DNA from 3 places in the Sedimentibacter sp. genome. Region 2 is predicted to be linked to each of the others. Evidence: a T-box and tRNA genes for the amino acid it is inferred to sense, from the RefSeq annotation. Region 2 holds a T-box; the other regions hold tRNA genes.
What was found. A T-box is a leader RNA that pairs with one kind of tRNA and senses whether it is charged. The one in region 2 lies ahead of leuS (leucine--tRNA ligase), so its partner is inferred to be a tRNA-Leu.

Region 1 (3,549 bases), on a different contig from region 2:
AAGAGCCCGGCAGAGTAATCTGCCAGGCTCTTTTTTTAATATTCATATTGTTTTGTGTAATACTTGCCGTCTATAAGCTTATTTGTGTATTCCATAAGTCTCTGGCTGTTGGATTGCTTCGCGGTTGAAGCCACCGTGCTGTCCATTAGCTTCCACTGGTTTCCGTCAAAATACATTTCATTAAGCACTATCCACCCGGTCTCATCCGTATACACTTCATTCCACGCATGGTACGCGCTTAAGTTTGACGAATATCCTGTCACAAGTTTTGCAGGTATCCCCTGGGAGCGAAGCATGGATGCCATCAATGAGGCGTAGTCAAAACATATACCCTTGTTTGAGCTCAATATATCATCCACTTTTGGCAAATAGCCGCTTTTTACCGTCAGAGCCTTCTCGCTGTCATACTTTATATTGGTTATTATGTAATCATAAATAACATCAAGCTTATCAAAATCTGTGGTGCAGTCTTTTGTAAGCTCCTCGGCCTTCTTGGCAACAGCCGACTCCCTGGTGAAATTCACAAGCTGGCTGGATACCAAAAAAGGTGAATTCTTGTTCTTCAGATTAACATCAACCGTTACGGTCTGTTTAACTGCATACTTGCTGCCGCTTATATTTTCAAACACCCTTATCTTGTACTTTCCGTCCCCCATCTGAAGCGGATACGTATCGTAGGAACCTGTCCCATTTAAGTCGTAGGTGTACTTGCCCATTCCCTTTTCAATTATTACCTTAAGTTTTTTTGTCGTCGGGTTTAAGTATTTTACTCTGACATACCCTTCCGATACATTTGATGCGTCAATTTCCGATTTGGCGCTTTTGAATATGCCGTCTGCTCCGAAACAGAACGACGAGGAAGCAAATATCATCGTTATTAACATTATAAACATTGTTTTCTTCAGTAGTTTCATATGCTTGTCCTCCTGCCGAATAAAAAAAGCTTCGCAAATAGCGAAGCCGAAGTTCATTGTAATGTACATAAGTACAGCAACTGGCTGTCATACCATTTTCATGGGTTAGACCCTATAGCTTTGCGCCATTTTCTTTAGAAAATTTTGCCTATTTAATTAACCTAATAATATCACTGCTGCCAGTCTTTGTCAACAAAATAATAAAAAAAACCTCGTCCGTAGACGAGATTTTTCCGGCTTTCGCCTCTAATTTGGTGCGGATGAAGGGACTCGAACCCCCACGCTATTGCGCTAGATCCTAAGTCTAGTGCGTCTGCCAATTCCGCCACATCCGCGCGTCGGTTGTTTACTCAACAACAAAATTTATTATACTACTGAGAACATGCTTTGTCAAGCATAATTTTACAAGATTTATTTTTAAAATTTTTAAGCTTGTCGAAGCTGTCGATGACTTCAATGTTATTGTTGAAAATTGAAGTTTGTCCAATGCATGAAGTGACATTTGCCGTGTATGCCACAGGCTTGTTGTATGCGTTGGCGAACTTCACTGTGTTTGATGTTCCGCCTTTAAGCCCGCCTTCTATTACTATGATTCCTTCCGAAAGAGCAGCAATGATTTGGTTTCTGTTTACAAAGGCGTTCTTTTCCGATTTTGCGTTCGGAGGAAGTTCTGATATTATGGCTCCCCCGTTTAATATAATCATGTTGTACAGACTCTTGTTATTCTTCATCGAATAAAGATGCCCTGAAGGTATTACGGCAATGGTCTGTCCCTTAGCCGCCAGGCAGCCGTTGTGAGCCGATTCGTCGCAGCCTGAGGCAAATCCGCTGACAATGCAGCACCTTCCCTCAGTGAGTTTTTCCGCAAATATAGAGCTAATTTCATACCCTTCCTGGCTGGGAGTCCTTGTGCCTACTATTGCAATATTGCATTCATTGTTAAGAAGATCAAGATTTCCGTCTGCATACAATATAAGAGGCTTATCCTCGATTTGATGAAGCTTCCTGGGATATTCCCCGTCATAGATGCTTATGATTTTTATATTTGATTTCCTGCAGCAATCCAGGATAGCCGCAGCTTCGCTTTCAATCTTTTCAAGATCAATTTTGACTTTCTTGATTCCCATGTCTTTTATGAATTTTTCGACATCAGAAAAGTTTTTGAGATTAGCCTTCTTTGCCTCCATGAATTTCAGGATTTTGCTGATAGTCTTCCTCCCCAAACCGTTAACCAGCTGCAGCCTAATAATATCTTCATTGCTTATCATCTTAGATCCCCTTGTTTCGAATTTCATCGGAAGGATATGTTCCTTCTCCATATGCATACTGTCCAGATATATGTTTCTACATTTTAGCACAATATTAGACAAAAAAAAACTCTTCTTTCATAAAGAAGAGTTAAGAAAATTTAATTATTTAGCCTATTGTCGCCAGAGCATCCCCGGTGCTGACGGTGGCTGACCCAAAAGTGTGGATTTTCTTCACCACGCCGTCAACTGGAGAAACTATCTCATTTTCCATTTTCATTGCCTCCAGAATGAGAAGTATGTCTCCTGCCTTCACAGTCTGACCTTCACTTACCCTTATATCAAGTACGGTACCTGGCATTGGTGCAGTGATTTTCTCTCCTGAAACTGCTTCGTCCAAAACCTTCGGCGCGGGAGCAGGTGTCTGCGGAACTGATGCTGCAGTCTTCGGTACAGAAGGCTGCGGCTGCTTTGCCGGTGCGTTTTGTACCGGAGCGTATGTAAAGTTACCAAGACCTGCTCCCACTTCCTCTACTTCAACCGCGTATGATTTTCCGTTTACTGTTATATTGAATTTTCTCATTTCATTCCTCCGTTATCTCATTAGCTTCATTCTGCCTGCTAAAGCCCAGATGGGATCCATTTCAGGCGTTCTCTTTATGTTTCTGACTACAAAAGAGTCTGAGGATGTTCCAAGGATAACAGATAAGGCAGCAGTTACGGCTGCTACTATCTCTCCTTCCTCATCCATGAAGGCAATTGCTCCTGCTATTACAGCCGCTGCCTCATCATCAGCTGCATGGCCAAAACCCTCTGCTTCAGATTCATTGCTATTTTTCTTTGTATTATCGTTCAAATTGTTCATAGTGCCTCCTACAGAGGAATGTTGCCGTGTTTTTTCACAGGCCTCTGTTCCCTTTTGCCTGACAGCATGTCAAAAGCGCTTATTATTCTTTTTCTTGTCTGTGATGGTTCTATTACCTGGTCAACGTAACCTCTGGCTGCCGCCGTAAACGGATTTGCAACAGTGTTTCTGTATTCCTGTATTTTTTCACCTCGTTTTGCGCCCTGGTCTTCAGCCTCGGCTATTTCATTCTTGAATATGATGTTGGCTGCACCTTCAGGTCCCATTACAGCTATTTCAGCCGTTGGCCATGCAAGAACCATATCAGCTCCCAGTTCCTTGTTGCACATGGCTATGTACGAACCACCGTAAGCCTTTCTGGTAATCACTGTGACCTTCGGAACAGTAGCTTCTGAATAAGCGTAGAGCATTTTTGCCCCGTGTCTTATGATTCCGCCGTATTCCTGATGTGTTCCCGGCAAAAATCCTGGAACGTCCATTATCGTAAGAAGCGGTATGTTGAATGCATCACAGGTTCTTATGA
Region 2 (3,549 bases):
ATCAAAGGCATAAGAGCCTGAAAAAATCCAAATGCAAATGCAGTGGACAGTATCTGTTTCTTATGAATGTTTCCGAAACACATGCCGTTTGAAATGGAAACAGCACATGCATCCATTGAAAGACCTATTGAAGTGAAAAACAACGTAATTGAACCCATATTTTCTCCTTTGTAAATGTAATTAAAATAATTAAAGACCCATGCATCAAAGTGATGCATGAGTCTCGTTCTTTAATGCAAGCCAGATCCAGGATCATTATGTTGACTTGCAACACTTTCGCGCAAACTACTCCCTCATGAAGTTCAAGATATTATATCATCATGCAAGCCGCAAACCGGCTTGCTTCACAACGATACAATAAATACATCAAGACAAAGACGGTAGTCTTTGTTTCATAAGCAGTATTTATTATATCATCAGTGTTTTCTTTTTTCAAGCAAATTATACATTTTTTAACTGGCATTAAATAATTTTCATAAAAAATGTTTATGAAGCCTAAATCTGGGTAAATAAAAAAGTGAGCATTTTTTACCGGATAACCTAAAGATAAAAATCTATTGACATGTAACTGTTGTAGGGCTAAACTGAATTAAATGACATATGTTATTTACTGCCGACGTCTAATTTATAAACAAAGCATAGGCAGCAACAGTGTTATTGCGGCAAAGCCGAAAATCAACTAATGCTAGGAGCTAAAAAATGAGCGAAAATTGTAATTCAAACTGCAGTTCCTGCAGTCAGGAATGCGAAAGCAGGAAAGAGGCAAAGACAGATTTCTTAGAAAAACCTCACCAGATGAGCAGCATAAAAAAAGTAATAGGAGTTGTAAGCGGAAAGGGTGGAGTAGGAAAGTCTCTTGTAACCTCTATGCTTGCTGTAACAATGAGAAGACGTGACTACAGAGTGGGAATACTTGATGCCGATATAACAGGACCGTCAATACCAAAATCTTTTGGAATAACAGAAAAGGCAAAAGGAAATGGTTACGGAATTCTTCCGTGCAGAAGCAAGACAGGAATCGACGTGATGTCAATAAACCTTTTGCTGGACAAGGATACTGATCCTGTTGTATGGAGAGGGCCGGTGATTGCAAACACCGTCAAGCAGTTCTGGACAGAAGTAATCTGGCACGACATTGACTATCTGTTTGTGGATATGCCTCCGGGAACCGGTGATGTGCCGCTTACTGTATTTCAGTCAATACCTGTGGACGGAATCATAATAGTGACTTCACCGCAGGAGTTGGTTTCCATGATAGTGGAAAAAGCAGTGAAGATGGCAGAAATGATGAATGTTCCGATTGTTGGTATTGTGGAGAACATGTCATATTTCAAATGCCCCGACTGCAGCAAGGAGTACAAGATATTCGGCGAAAGCAACATAGATGAAGTCGCCAAGAGCCACAACATCAGCGTAATTGCCAAGCTTCCCATAGATCCCAACATTGCCATGTCCTGCGACAAGGGACTGATTGAACTTTATGACGACACACAGTTTGCAGGTGTTGCTGACATGCTGGAAAAAAATGAATTTTAAAAAACATTTGATAAAGTTGTGCTAATGTTTTATAGTATAATAGTTGAAATTATATAGCTGAAGAGGGGTGGAATGATGCCGAGACCCAGAAAATGGAGAAAAGTTTGCTGCCTTCCGGACAGCAGCCGTTTTGGTCCTTTAGATGCTCCGGTTGAAGGAACGTGCTACGTAACCATGACAGTGGACGAGTATGAGACCATAAGGCTTATTGATCTGGAGGGGCTTTCACAGGAGGAATGTGCCGGTCAGATGAATGTAGCGCGCACAACCGTTCAGGGAATTTACAGTGAGGCAAGGAAAAAACTTGCACAGTCCCTGGTAAACGGAAAGATGCTGCGAATTGAAGGCGGAGATTACAAGCTTTGTGACGGTGAAGGCGAACTGTGCATTGAAGGTCGCTGCCACAGAAGAAGATGCGGCAAAGGTTTCCTGGAAAGCAATGAGGAGCTTTGATTAGAAATAACGGCGGAATCTGCATTCAATAACAGATCTGCCTTTTTTTGCAAATGTTGCAATTTGTTATTGCATATAAAATTGTCTTCTGTTATAATACAAAAATAAGCGAATATATTACTGTGACTGGAAGCAGTAGGTTTGTACATATTTCAAGAGAGCTGGCGGCCGGTGTGAGTCAGCATTATGGGAACTGAAACTCGTCCATGAGTATTTTGAAACGAACAGAGTAGTTTCAAACGGTTATTGCCGTTAACATAAGAGTGAGGCTTTATGCCTAATTTGGGTGGTACCGCGGATAGTCTTCGTCCCAGCAGGGGATAGGCTGTCCTTTTTTTATGACCTAACCCAAGAAATTAAATTATTATATGGAGGAACAAAAATGAAATCATACAATCCAGAAGCCATTGAGAAAAAGTGGCAGGAAGTTTGGGAAAAGAATGAAACATTCAAGGCACATGACAAATCAGACAAGAAGAAATTTTATGGCCTTGTGGAATTCCCTTATCCTTCAGGGGTAGGTCTGCATGTAGGTCATATCCGTGCATATACATCCCTTGAGGTAATATCAAGAAAAAGAAGAATGGAAGGATACAACGTGCTGTTTCCCATAGGCTGGGACGCTTTTGGTCTTCCTACGGAAAACTATGCAATTCAGACAGGCAAACATCCAAGAAAGGTAACAGATGAAAATATTAAAGTGTTCACTTCGCAGCTGAAGGCTGCAGGTTACTCCTTTGACTGGGCAAGAACCGTTGATACTACCGATCCTGATTACTTCAAATGGACTCAGTGGATATTTGTTCAGCTTTTCAAGCACGGTCTTGCATTCAAGGATAAGACATACGTAAACTTCTGCAACAAGTGCAAGGTGGTTCTGGCAAATGAAGAATCACAAAACGGCATATGCGACCGATGCGGCAGCGAAGTCGTACAGATGGAAAAGGATGTTTGGTTCTTAAAAATCAGAGAATATGCCGACAAGCTGCTGGAAGGATTAAATGAAGTTGATTTCCTTCCGAGAATAAGACTTGAACAGGAAAACTGGATAGGACGCTCCTACGGAGCGGAGGTTGACTTCAAACTGAAGGATACTACAGATAACTTAAGAGTTTTCACTACAAGACCGGATACATTGTTCGGAGTTACGTTCATGGTAATTGCTCCGGAGCATCCATTCATAGAAAAATATTCAGCACGAGTAGAAAATCTTGATGAGATAAGGGATTACCAGGAACAGTCAAGAAAGAAGACAGAATTTGAAAGAGTTCAGCTGGCCAAGGATAAAACAGGCGTCGAAATAAAGGGACTGAAAGCAATAAACCCCGTATCGGGAGAGGAAGTTCCGGTATGGGTTGCGGATTATGTAATGATGGGATACGGAACAGGAGCAATAATGGCGGTTCCGGGACACGACACAAGAGACTGGGAATTTGCGAAGAAGTTCAGTATTCCAATAATTGAAGTCATCGAAGGCGGCAACATAGAAGAAGCTGCGTTCACTGACGTTGAAGACGGCATAATGGTAAACTCAGGCATGCTCAACGGCCTGAGGGTGAA
Region 3 (3,549 bases), 570 kb from region 2:
AAAAATGCAGCGTGTCACCATAGACCACTATCCGGGAAACGAAAATGCTGCTGCTCTTTACCTGAGGCTTGGCTTTAAATATGAAGGAATAATGAGAAATGCTGCGAAGAAGGACAATGAATATTACAATCTGCATCTCATGTCCATTCTCAGAAGCGAGTACTGCCATAAATAAACAAAACTTAAAAAAAATATTTGAAATTATTTAAATTTAGGTTATAATATAAGTACATTTGTAAATGAGAATTTATAAATGCCTCTTAAATTTTTTGCCTCAAGCCGTGGATGCCCCACGGCTTGCCCTTTTTTTGAATTATTTACCTGCAACGGAGAATAATACAACAAGAATGCAGAATATGAAAATAAAGACAAACACATTTCTTTTGAAGAAGCGAAACAATTTATAAATCATTTTATCCCCCCGTACATTATATGTGAAACATTTGCAAATAACATAACTTCATAAGTGACAGTATGAAAATGTCAGCATAAAATGAAAATATAAACAATGAAACGGAGGGGTATAATGCCTAGAATATATTTAAGCCCGTCGACGCAGCAATTCAATGCTTTTGTGACTACAGGCACGGAGGAATACTGGATGAACCAGATTGCCGACGCCATGATTCCTTACCTGCAGCAGTATGGAATTGAGTACGGCAGAAACACACCTGAGATGACGGCAGGTTCGTCCATAAGGGAATCCAACGCCGGCAACTACGACTTTCACATAGCGATACATTCCAATGCCTCAGGTCCTGGCCAGGAAGGCAGAAACAGGGGAACCATAGTTTTTTATTACCCGTCAAGCACAAACGGATTGAGGATGGCGGAGCTGTTAAGGGATCAATTCAGAATAATATATCCGAATCCTGACCGGGTAACCACAGTGCCTACGACCACTCTGGGAGAGGTTGCGAGGACCGCTGCACCGTCTGTTCTCATAGAAGTGGCATTTCATGACAATGTGGAAGATGCCAACTGGATAACGAACAACATTGATACCATAGCAAGGGCAATTGCTGCAGCAGCAAACGAATACTTCTCTTCATCCCAGGGAACAGCCACAGGCCAGACTGCACGAGTGAGACTCACAAGCGGATACCTGAACGTGAGAAGCGGACCTTCACTGAATTCTCCGGTAATAGGAATGGCTCCCAACGGGGCGGTAATGAGAGTGCTTGGAAGAAGCGGCGACTGGTACAACGTTCAATACAACGGAACCAGCGGTTATGCAAATGCAAACTATCTGGTTCTGCAGTGAAAAAGAAAAAACAAGAGAGATCCTCTTGTTTTTCTTTTTTGTATGAAATTTTTGGTCGGAAGGAACTATTTACTAGCTTAAAACAGGTATAAAAAAACATGAAACAATGAACTGTTGTTCGCTGCTTCATGTCCTATTTTTTGTATGGTGCGGTCGGGGGGATTTGAACCCCCACGAATATACATTCGCTAGCCCCTCAAGCTAGTGCGTCTGCCGTTCCGCCACGACCGCATTGCTTTATCATTATAGCGGATGATTCAGGTTTTGTAAAGAGAATTTTCAAAAATTTTTTCTGGAATTTTCAGTAAATTTCTGCAAACGGTTACACTCTGCGACTTGAATAATGCTTGTAATTAATCTGCAAATGCATTATAATTATAACAATATAGTTATTGAGGAAACAGCCTGGCTGCAATTTTAACGACTAATACCGCATGAATGTCGTGCAGCTAAAATGTATTATAATTTCAACAGTCTTTTTAATGGTTTTAAAAAATCCAACTTCAAACCCGGGGGCCTATATGAAAATCAATGAAATAGCCAGTATTTTGAATGCAGAAATTATTACGAACTTCAGCGATGAACGTACGGATATTCAATATGGATTTGCCAGTGATTTAATGAGCGATGTGTTGGCTTATGCTACAAGCGACTCGCTGCTCATTACGGGACTCAACAACCACCAGGTCATCAGAACGGCTGAAATGATGGATATGACCACTGTACTGTTTGTAAGGGGAAAGAAACCCGGAAAGGATATTATTGACCTGGCCGTTGAAAATTCGCTGACTATTCTGGCAACAGACCACACCATGTTTAAAACTTGCGGTTTGCTTGTATTAAGCGGTATGAAGGGAATTGAAGGATGACTGATAAATTTCTAAAAAGATACAGCTACAGCGTTTCTGCAAATGATTTCATAAATGCGGGCAAGGCTTCAAGTTCCATAAAGGGAAACCTGAAGGCCATGGGAATCAACGGGCAGATTGTAAGAAGAATCGCAATAATATCCTACGAGGCGGAGATCAACATCGTGATACATTCCCACGGAGGAATGCTTCACTGTGACCTGTACGAAGACAAGATTGTTATAATATCCAAGGATAAGGGACCCGGCATCAGCAACATAGAAATGGCCATGACCGAAGGATATTCCACAGCTTCAGAATCAGTCAGGGAACTGGGATTTGGCGCCGGTATGGGATTACCCAACATGAAAAAATATTCAGATGACTTCGAGATCAGTTCAAGCAGCAACGGAACGGTAATAATCATTACTATATACCTATAGGAGGCAAAAATGAATTTTTCTATTATGTTCGATAAGGAAAAATGCAAAGGATGCACCAACTGTATGAAAAGATGCCCGACACAGTCCATCAGACTCATTGATGGAAAGGCTTTTATAAATAGTTCCAAATGCATACACTGCGGCGAATGCATAAAAATATGTCCCTACGGGGCTTACACTCCTGAACCGATAGAATGGTACGAAGAGATGCACTATTCCTCATACAAGTACAAAATAGCGATTCCTGGCACTCCGCTGTACGGTCAGTTTCCAAAAACCATCGACATTTGCAGGGTTCAAAACGCCATTCTGAAGCTGGGTTTCGACTATGTATACGATGTAAGCTGGGCTGCAGATCTTGTTGCAAAGGCCATTCACAAGAAATTAGGTAAGGACAGCATGGTGAGGCCTCTCATTTCTGCCAATTGTCCTGCAGCGGTGAGGCTTATTAAAGACAGGTACCCTTCACTGATGGATAATCTCATTCTTCTCAAGGAGCCCATGGAAATCGGAGCCATGCTGGCCAGGGAGCGCGCCAGAAAGCTATACAATCTCAAGGATGAGGAAATCGGGGTGTTTTATATATCCCCTTGCCCGGCGAAGCTTCTTGCTGTCACTGACCCCATAGGGGACTATAAACCTTCGGTTGATTGGGTTATTCCGTTAAACACCATTTACGGAGAACTCTACAGGGAGGTTCTCAAGGAGGATGACCTGGTATGTTCATCTCCTTCGCTCAATGGTTTGAAGTGGGCCGTTTCAGGCGGCCAGTCCGAATCGGCTGGCATCACTAATTATATTGCGGTTAACGGCATGGAAAACATAATACAGATACTTGAAGAAATAGAAAACGGAAAGCTTGACGATGTGGATTATGTAGAAGCCTTGGCTTGCGTGCAGGGATGCGTTGGCGGTACGTTTAATGTTGTAAATCCTTTCGTTGCAAGCAGCAATATCAAAAATATAACCAGCAAGGAAAACAACGATTGTCTGA

Region 1: it encodes a tRNA-Leu, which carries the amino acid that the T-box ahead of leuS (leucine--tRNA ligase) is inferred to sense. The anticodon was not compared.
Region 3: it encodes a tRNA-Leu, which carries the amino acid that the T-box ahead of leuS (leucine--tRNA ligase) is inferred to sense. The anticodon was not compared.

What each region holds. Positions count from the first base shown of each region.
Region 1 covers NZ_JBCFAS010000002.1:4,482-8,030, forward strand. The annotation lists gene AAGU76_RS06645 (PilT/PilU family type 4a pilus ATPase) at 1-2, shown strand, start outside; gene AAGU76_RS06650 (transglutaminase-like domain-containing protein) at 36-914, opposite strand; cyclic di-GMP riboswitch class I at 987-1,073, opposite strand; tRNA gene AAGU76_RS06655 (tRNA-Leu) at 1,167-1,249, opposite strand; gene AAGU76_RS06660 (DNA-processing protein DprA) at 1,286-2,182, opposite strand; gene AAGU76_RS06665 (biotin/lipoyl-containing protein) at 2,331-2,744, opposite strand; gene AAGU76_RS06670 (hypothetical protein) at 2,757-3,026, opposite strand; gene AAGU76_RS06675 (carboxyl transferase domain-containing protein) at 3,035-3,549, opposite strand, start outside.
Region 2 covers NZ_JBCFAS010000001.1:67,271-70,819, forward strand. The annotation lists gene AAGU76_RS00345 (manganese efflux pump MntP family protein) at 1-158, opposite strand, end outside; gene AAGU76_RS00350 (Mrp/NBP35 family ATP-binding protein) at 700-1,536, shown strand; gene AAGU76_RS00355 (DUF134 domain-containing protein) at 1,612-1,989, shown strand; T-box leader at 2,103-2,305, shown strand; gene leuS (leucine--tRNA ligase) at 2,372-3,549, shown strand, end outside.
Region 3 covers NZ_JBCFAS010000001.1:632,507-636,055, reverse strand. The annotation lists gene AAGU76_RS03040 (GNAT family protein) at 1-175, shown strand, start outside; gene AAGU76_RS03035 (SH3 domain-containing protein) at 527-1,264, shown strand; tRNA gene AAGU76_RS03030 (tRNA-Leu) at 1,410-1,495, opposite strand; gene AAGU76_RS03025 (DRTGG domain-containing protein) at 1,786-2,133, shown strand; gene AAGU76_RS03020 (ATP-binding protein) at 2,130-2,555, shown strand; gene AAGU76_RS03015 ([Fe-Fe] hydrogenase large subunit C-terminal domain-containing protein) at 2,565-3,549, shown strand, end outside.